DNA from 2 places in the Neobacillus sp. S1115 genome. Region 1 is predicted to be linked to the other one. Evidence: a T-box and tRNA genes for the amino acid it is inferred to sense, from the RefSeq annotation. Region 1 holds a T-box; the other holds one or more tRNA genes.

Evidence for each region. The T-box of region 1 lies ahead of serS (serine--tRNA ligase). A T-box ahead of a tRNA ligase gene usually reads a tRNA of that ligase, here a tRNA-Ser.
Region 2: it encodes a tRNA-Ser, which carries the amino acid that the T-box ahead of serS (serine--tRNA ligase) is inferred to sense. The anticodon was not compared.

Annotation. Positions count from the first base shown of each region.
Region 1 covers NZ_AP038275.1:18,103-22,526, reverse strand. The annotation lists gene ACZ5B7_RS00100 (deoxynucleoside kinase) at 1-37, shown strand, start outside; tRNA gene ACZ5B7_RS00095 (tRNA-Ser) at 136-228, opposite strand; gene serS (serine--tRNA ligase) at 328-1,605, opposite strand; T-box leader at 1,662-1,884, opposite strand; gene pdxT (pyridoxal 5'-phosphate synthase glutaminase subunit PdxT) at 1,941-2,534, opposite strand; gene pdxS (pyridoxal 5'-phosphate synthase lyase subunit PdxS) at 2,536-3,417, opposite strand; gene ACZ5B7_RS00075 (D-alanyl-D-alanine carboxypeptidase family protein) at 3,586-4,424, opposite strand, start outside.
Region 2 covers NZ_AP038275.1:4,312,364-4,316,787, reverse strand. The annotation lists gene ACZ5B7_RS20905 (DNA ligase D) at 1-1,205, opposite strand, end outside; gene ku (non-homologous end joining protein Ku) at 1,333-2,169, shown strand; gene ACZ5B7_RS20895 (DUF6509 family protein) at 2,308-2,595, opposite strand; tRNA gene ACZ5B7_RS20890 (tRNA-Ser) at 2,695-2,786, opposite strand; tRNA gene ACZ5B7_RS20885 (tRNA-Gly) at 2,795-2,868, opposite strand; gene ACZ5B7_RS20880 (DeoR/GlpR family DNA-binding transcription regulator) at 3,081-3,830, shown strand; gene pfkB (1-phosphofructokinase) at 3,827-4,424, shown strand, end outside.

The DNA.
Region 1 (4,424 bases):
GGAAATTTTATATATAACAAAAGCACATATTGGGTAATCCCTGATATGTGCTTTTTTCTTTAAAAATAAAAAATCCGTTACAAAGGATTGTAACGAATTTTTATCTCCAGTTTTTATGCGCGTTTTTTCTTGTGATGGCGGAGGAAGAGGGATTCGAACCCCCGCGCGGTTTAACCCGCCTGTCGGTTTTCAAGACCGATCCCTTCAGCCGGACTTGGGTATTCCTCCGTGACAACAGAAGTTAATTTATCATATATTTAACCCTGTGTCAACATTATTAATATGCCATTAAAAAAGGCGCTATTCAACTTGGTTATACATTGTTTATTACGGCTTTATGACGTCGCGGCCACCCATATATGGACGCAGCACAGCTGGAATTACGACACTGCCGTCATCCTGCTGGTAGTTTTCCAGAATAGCTGCAACCGTACGGCCGATCGCGAGGCCAGACCCATTAAGTGTATGCACATGCTCCGGTTTTGCCTTAGGGTCGCGGCGGAAGCGGATGTTAGCCCGTCTTGCCTGGAACGCCTCAAAATTACTGCAAGAAGAAATTTCACGGTAAGTTCCATAGCTCGGGATCCACACTTCAATGTCGTACTTTTTTGCCGCTGTAAAGCCAAGGTCGCCCGTACACATGCTTAACACACGGTATGGCAATTCCAGTAATTGAAGAACCTTTTCGGCATCAGCAGTCAGTTTCTCCAGCTCTTGATAAGAGTCCTCAGGCTTTACAAACTTCACAAGCTCAACCTTATTGAATTGATGCTGGCGGATCAAGCCTCTTGTGTCACGCCCTGCAGAACCAGCTTCAGAACGGAAGCAAGCGCTGTAGGCTGCAAAGCGGATTGGAAGCTCTTCGCCGCTTAAAATTTCATCGCGGTAATAATTAGTAACCGGCACCTCTGCGGTCGGTATTAGGAAGTAGTCCTCGTTTTCAATTAAAAAGGCATCCTCTTCAAACTTTGGCAGCTGGCCTGTTCCAATCATGCTGGTGCGATTCACCATATATGGAGGCAGTATCTCTGTGTAACCATGCTCATCGACATGGAGGTCAAGCATGAAGCTTATTAACGCACGCTCAAGGCGGGCACCAAGACCTTTATAAAAAACAAAGCGGCTGCCGGTCACCTTTCCTGCTCGTTCAAAATCAAGAATTCCCAAATGGTCAGCTACATCCCAATGTGGTTTCGCCTCAAAGCCGAACTCGCGGACCTGGCCCCATTTGCGGATTTCTACGTTATCGTCTTCTGTCTCGCCAATAGGCACAGTTTCATGGGGAATATTTGGAATGCTAAGCAATAATAGTTCTAATGTCTCCTCAACGCCTCTTAGTTCATCGTCGAGTTCCTTGATGTGGTCGCCAACCTCACGCATTTCCTTGATAAGGTGATCGGCATCCTGCTTCTCACGTTTTAATACTGCAACTTGCTGAGAAACTTCATTCCGCTTGGATTTCAGTTTTTCCGCTTCGACAATTAATTCGCGTCGTTTAACGTCTAAATCTTCAAATCGGCCTAAGTCTGTTAAATCTTCACCGCGATGCTGCAGTTTTTCTTTAACTTCGGCAAAATTGGCTCTTAAATACTTCAAATCCAACATGCTTAAACACTCCTTTATTATTTATCCGAGGGCAAACAAAAAACTCCCGCCCCTAAAACAGGGACGAGAGTTAACCCGCGATACCACCCTGGTTGACAGACGAATCTGTCCACCTTAAAAATGTAACGGTTTTTCACCGAGAGTCCTTACTAGCCTCGTGATGAGGTGTTCCGCACTCTACTCGAGGAGGGATTCACAAGTCTTATTCACCGGTTCACACCAGCCACCGGCTCTCTTTAGAATAAATCTCTTGTTACTAGTTCCTCTCATTGCTTTTGCATATTTCTAATTTGTATAACTTAGAGTACTATATTTATTTGCCAAAAGCAACCAATCTATACAGGCTGTTTTTGATTTTTTGCTTCTTTTACCATCTCAACAAAGTAAGCTGTAAGACGATGGTCATCCGTTAGTTCTGGATGAAACGAACAGCCTAAAAATTGCCCTTCACGAGCTAAAACAATGCGGCCATCATGCTTCGAAAGAATCTCGACCTCTTCGCCTGCCTCTACGATATGCGGGGCCCGGATAAAGACTGCTGGGAAGTCACCCGCGACATCTTTCACAGCGAGGTCAGCCTCGAAGCTATCCACCTGGCGTCCGAAGGAGTTGCGTTCAACCGTAACGTCCATCACACCTAGGTGAGGCTCACTGTATCCGACGATGTTTTTTGCCAAAAGAATAAGGCCTGCACAGGTACCGAACATCGGTTTACCTTCCCGGGCAAATTCCTTTAAGGAATCCATAAAATCATATTTATCGATCAGGCGGCGCATTGTCGTGCTTTCTCCACCAGGGAGAATAAGGCCATCAACGTCTTTTACTTCCTCTTTGTGTTTAATGGCAACGGCTTCGACACCACAAGCTTCTAATGATTGAATATGCTCACGAACTGCTCCTTGTAATGCGAGAACGCCAATTTTAATCATTTTACCATCCACGCTCCTGCATGCGAGCTTCAGGGGCTAATGAAGAAATTTCGATACCCTTCATTGGAGTTCCAAGATCCTTTGAAAGTTCAGCAATCAATTTATAGTCTTGGTAATGAGTTGTTGCTTCGACAATCGCTCTTGCAAATTTCGCAGGGTTTTCTGATTTAAAGATACCAGAGCCAACGAATACACCGTCTGAACCTAATTGCATCATTAACGCTGCATCAGCAGGTGTTGCAACACCACCAGCAGCAAAGTTAACAACAGGAAGGCGGCCATTGCGCTTAATTTCAAGCAATAATTCAAATGGTGCACCTAATAGCTTTGCTTCTGTCATAAGTTCATCTTCGTTCATGCTTACAACCTTGCGAATCTGTGCGTTAACCTTGCGGATATGGCGGACAGCTTCTACGATGTTGCCAGTTCCCGGTTCGCCTTTTGTACGAAGCATAGATGCTCCTTCGCCAATACGTCGGGCAGCCTCGCCCAAGTCACGGCAGCCGCATACAAATGGAACAGTAAAGTCACTCTTTAATAGGTGAAACTCTTCATCAGCAGGTGTTAATACTTCACTTTCATCGATATAGTCTACACCAAGTGCTTCAAGTACACGTGCTTCCACAATATGGCCGATACGAGCCTTAGCCATAACAGGGATTGAAACAGCGTTAAGAACCTCTTCGACAATTCGAGGATCTGCCATTCTAGCAACGCCGCCAGCTGCACGAATATCAGAAGGTACGCGCTCTAGCGCCATTACCGCTACTGCGCCTGCTTCCTCAGCAATTTTTGCCTGTTCTGCATTAACAACGTCCATGATGACGCCGCCTTTTTGCATTTCTGCCATCCCACGTTTTACCCGATCCGTACCTGTTTTCATTTGTAAATCCCCCTTGTTTTTCCACGTTAAAAACGTTGATTATTTAGAAAATTCCTATTAATTCGATTCGAATTATTTATTCCATAAAATCATTAAAGCAACAAAAAAGGATTCCTGTCAAGACAAGAATCCTTTCCAACATTTTACTTATAGGTTCTTTAGAGCTAATTAGAACCAGCCTTTAACAGTGGAGGAGATGCCTCCCCAGACATCACCGAAAAATCCTCCGATGCCCCGCATCATTAGGACAAACCAATTTGCTTTCTCAACATCTTGGGCTGCAATGACATCTACTTGTAATTTGCTTTTGCCTTCCTCAGTTAAAAAGTTGACCTTATCGCTGTTTTTAGGCTCTATTGTTAAATAGCCGACCTTATCACCTTTTTTGATTGGTGCTGTTAGTTCACCTTTTTTGTTAATTTTATTTTTATCTAATACCAGTACCGGTTTATAATTTTCCTTTTCGCCATTTTCAATGACCATATTGATGGCTGACTTTGTATAAACTTTTACCTGGTCATTCTTCCCCTTAATAACAGGTATCGTTTTATGGCCCTTTACCTGATAATGCTTTGGTACAATAGTTTCTTTTGTTGTATTGGCAAATGCATAGTCAAACATTTTCTTAGTCTCATCGAAGCGAGCCTTATAGTCCCCTTTGCCGCTCGCATCTTTAGCATTTTGCACAACTGTGATAAACCGTTTGCCATCACGGCTGGCAGTACCGGTAAAACAGTAGCCGGCAAAATCGGTGGTACCCGTCTTAAGTCCGTCGACACCTTTATATCCATAATCCAAAGAAGGAAGCATCCAGTTCCAGTTGATCATATTAATTGCGTCAGAAGTGCCTTCACGAAATGTTTTCTTCGGTATGCTTGCCGTCTTTAACACTTCGGGATATTCATTGACTAGGTGGAAGGCAAGACTCGCTACCGCTCTTGGAGACATGACGTTTTCGTCTGTTTCACCGGTGCCTTCCGGATGCATGCCACGATATTCGGCATTAT
Region 2 (4,424 bases), 2.0 Mb from region 1:
AGAATATAATCAATGTCATCAGCTGTATGGGTATGGACAAAATCCGGAGCATAATCTGGACAATTCTTTTGATAAAATGCTTCCCCAAACATCCCGTGCGGAAAGCGAATGACGGTAAGTAAGCGATTTTTTAAAAATGGCAGCATATATGGGGAAATTTCCCTTAAATACAAAATATAATCAGCTTTCCTGATATTGAACTTGTCCCACAGCGGCTTATCAGGATGAGTGATTTCAAGGTCTTCAGGTAGATTTTTTTGCTGAAAAATAAATTTATCATAGGTGCAGTCCTCTGGTACCAAATCAAATCTGAAATGGTCAAAATGAGGCTCGCGAAGCTGGTTTTCATAAAGCTCCAAATATTTCACTTCCAGGCAGATGGCCGGCTCTACAAAAATAAATTGGGTATCCTCTTTGACCATATTTTGTTTTAAGATTTGCCCAAGGGCCTGTTTTTCATCCGGTTTAAAGCCGAACAAAACTTGTCCTACCCCGAAAATGGAGTCATCCTTATATACCCCCACATAAAAATAGCCATTTGTTTTATCATAGGAGGTGACAAAGCAGCTGACATATTTCCAATTCTTATACTTTAGCCATTGTAAAGACCGCTTTCCTTCCTCCCAAATACTTGAGGCGTGTTTAGCTACAATCCCTTCACCGTCGTATAGCACCACTTTTTCCCATATTTCATAAAAATCCTCATAGGCCAAAACAGGCTGCAGAAGCTGCTTATTATATGGGTCAGCATTTAATTCCAGTCCTGTTTTTTTAAATAATCTGTTCAGTTCTTCTTTTCTTTTTAAAAATTCAAGGCCATACATCGGCTTCCCATTTTGGACTAATAAATCAAAAATCATCAAGCGGCAGGGGGAATTTTTGGCTTGCTCACCTATTTTTTTCGCTGCTTTTAAGCGGCCGCGTATTTGAATGGCTGAAAAATTAGCTTTATAGGGATTTTCAAGGAAAACAAGTTCACTATCGAGTCGAAGCGGCAGAAATGGTTTAAATTCATTTTCATGCTGTAATAAAAAATCCTCTATTTCCGGAAATTGTGGTAATAGGGATTTCCCATTTCGGCTTGTCAATTGGATCCCGTTTGAATCCCAATCCAGTATGGCTCGAAATCCATCATATTTTACTTCGAAGAGCCAGTCTTTCTGAACAGGCTGATCAAAAGTCAGCGTGGGGAGCATCGGTTTCATGGAAAATGCCCTTTCTTTTTTCATTATATTGGCTGAAAAACAAGCCTTTCATCCATTTCCATTTGTTTTTAGGAATGTTAGCTCAAAGAGATCAAAAACTAATAACAAAAAGATTGGAGAAACGTTTATGCATACAATGTGGAAAGGCAGTATCAGCTTCGGGCTTGTTAACATTCCCATCAAGCTTCATACGGCAACTGAAGATAAGGATATCAAGCTGCGTACACTGCATAAGAAATGTCACGCCCCGATTAAATATGAAAAAGTTTGTACTGTTTGTGAAGAAGAGGTTAAACCAGAAGAGATTGTAAGGGCTTATGAATATACGAAAGGAAAATTTGTTGTTCTTGATGAGGAAGATCTAGAAAAACTGCGGAAGGAAAATGAAGAAAAGGCTGTTGAAATTATTGACTTTGTCAAAATTGAAGAAATTGACCCAATTTACTTTGAGAGAAGTTATTATATGTCACCAAATGAGGGAGGAGGTAAGGCCTATTCACTTTTGCGAAAGGCATTAGAGGAATCCCAAAAGGTAGGGATAGCTAAAATTGTGATAAGATCGAAGGAACAGCTTGCGGTTATTCGCGTCTATGAGAACACCTTAGTCATGGAAACCATTCATTTTCCAGATGAAGTTCGTAAGGCTGCGGATGTTCCGAATGTGCCTTCAGAAGATAAGGTAACGAAAAAGGAATTGGATACAGCTATTTTGCTTATTGACCAATTAACATCCGTATTTGAGCCGGAAAAATACACAGATGAATATCGAACTGCCTTGCTGGAATTAATTGAATCAAAACGACAAGGAAAAGACACAGTAACCGCCGCAACGAAGGAAGTTGCGACGAATGTAACTGATTTAATGGCGGCCCTTCAGGCCTCAATTGATCGCACCAAGCCGAAAAAGACTGCTGCAGCTCCTCCAAGAAAGAAGACAGCGACAAAAATCAAAAAAGAAGCGTAGCAAGAACAAAAGCGCAAGCGCCCTGGTCAGCGGCGTATGGCCTGGAGCTGGACATGTCTATTCTGATAAAAAGTTATCGCAAAGACTTAATTTATAATTTCCTAGAACAAAAGGAAAAGCAGGGGAAGTCCCCTGCTTTTAATCTTCTCTAATTATGCTCTGGCAGTAGTCAAAAACTAATTGCTCTTCATCCTCTTCAAGAGCAAAATCAAATACTTTATCGCTCCCTTTTTCAAAAAAGTGATAATTGGAGATTTTTGATCCGTTCTCGTCCACTACAAAAAGGACCCTTAACCCAACACCGTTATCAGAAAAAAGTTCATCCTCTTCATCTATATCAAGGTCAAGAAAAATCTCGTAACGGTCCCCCGATAATAAACCAAATGGATCTTCCAATTTTTCTAATGTATGACCCGTAATATTCAACTATATCATCCTTTGCATAAATTATTGACTTTATTATTATGACATATTTTGTTTCAATAAGAAAACGCCAGAAATCTCTGGCGTTTTTAGTCCTATGTATGGCGGAGAAGGTGAGATTCGAACTCACGCAACGGTTGCCCGTCCTAACGCATTTCGAGTGCGCCCCCTTATAACCACTTGGGTACTCCTCCAACTCATTTGGAGCGGGTGAGGGGAATCGAACCCCCGCCGTCAGCTTGGGAAGCTGAAATTCTACCATTAAACCACACCCGCATAATTAAAGACAAGATCATTATAGCATAATACTAATAAGAGTGGTAGAAAAAAATTTAATGAATGCAAAAATATGAACGGTTTTGGAAGGGTTTTTTATTTTTTACTAAAAATCAGTCAAAAACTTGGATGTTTTTGACTGAAAACGATTGATTTTTGCAATCGGTTACAGTATTATATAAACATAACAATAAAAAATAGGTGGTGATGACTTGTTAACTCCTGAACGTCATCGGCTTATTCTACAATTATTAAAGGAAAAGGGTATTATTAAAATCCAGGAAATTATGGAGCTAACGTGTTCCTCCGAATCAACGATCCGCAGGGACTTGTCTCAACTTGAGGAACAAAAGTTTTTAAAAAGAATCCATGGTGGTGCATCAAGGCTGCAGGGAAAACTCCAGGAGCCTAGCATGATAGAGAAATCCTCCAAAAACCTTCATGAAAAACAGTTGATTGCAAAATATGCGGCTGGTTTAGTGGAAGAAGGGGATTGCATTTATTTAGATGCAGGGTCAACTATTTTTGAAATGATTGATAGCCTGCCAAACGATATTGTCGTGGTAACAAATGGTTTTATGCATTTACCGGGGTTATTAAATAAAGGTATTTCTACTTTCTTAATTGGCGGATTTGCAAAACAAAAAACAAATGCATTAATTGGCCGGGGGGCCCTGGAAAGCCTTGAGTTTTACCGTTTTGACAAATGCTTTATGGGTGTAAATGGCATTCATCCTCAATTCGGCTTTACCACCCCAGACCAAGAAGAAGCAATGGTAAAGCAAAAAGCGGTTTTCTTATCAAGGGAGGCTTTTGTACTGGCAGACAGTACTAAGTTTTCGGAAATATCATTTGCCAAAATTGCCGATATTCATGAAGCCTCGATTATTACAAATGAACTAGAAGAAGAAATTGGACATCAATATTTAAATAGAACCACAATAAAGGTCGTGACAGCATGATTTACACATTAACGTTAAACCCTTCGGTTGACTATATTGTGAAACTTGATAGCTTTCAGTTGGGAGAATTACATCGAACTGAGAGCGAAGCAAAATTTCCCGGAGGAAAGGGAATTAATGTTTCCAGAGTTTTAAAGCAAATGGAAACGAACAGTAAAGCGCTTGGTTTTATCGGAGGCTTTACTGGAGCATATATTGAGCAATTTCTTGAAAAAGAAAATATAGAAACAGATTTTGTGAAGGTCGTAGAGGACTCTAGGATTAATATAAAGCTTAAAACAGGCCAGGAAACAGAAATTAATGCAAAAGGACCGGATATATCAGAGACTGCTTTCGGCTTGCTGAAGGATAAAATTTGCCAACTAAATGCGAACGATTTATTAGTCTTGGCGGGAAGTATACCAGGCTCATTGCCAAAAACTACTTATGAAGAGCTAGTTAAAATTAGTAAAGAAACTGGAGCGCAATTTGTTGTTGATGCGGAAAGGGACTTATTGAAAAATGTCCTAAAATTTAAGCCGTTTTTAATTAAACCAAACCATCATGAGCTAGGAGAACTGTTTGATACCGTAATATCAAGCCCTGAGGAAGTCA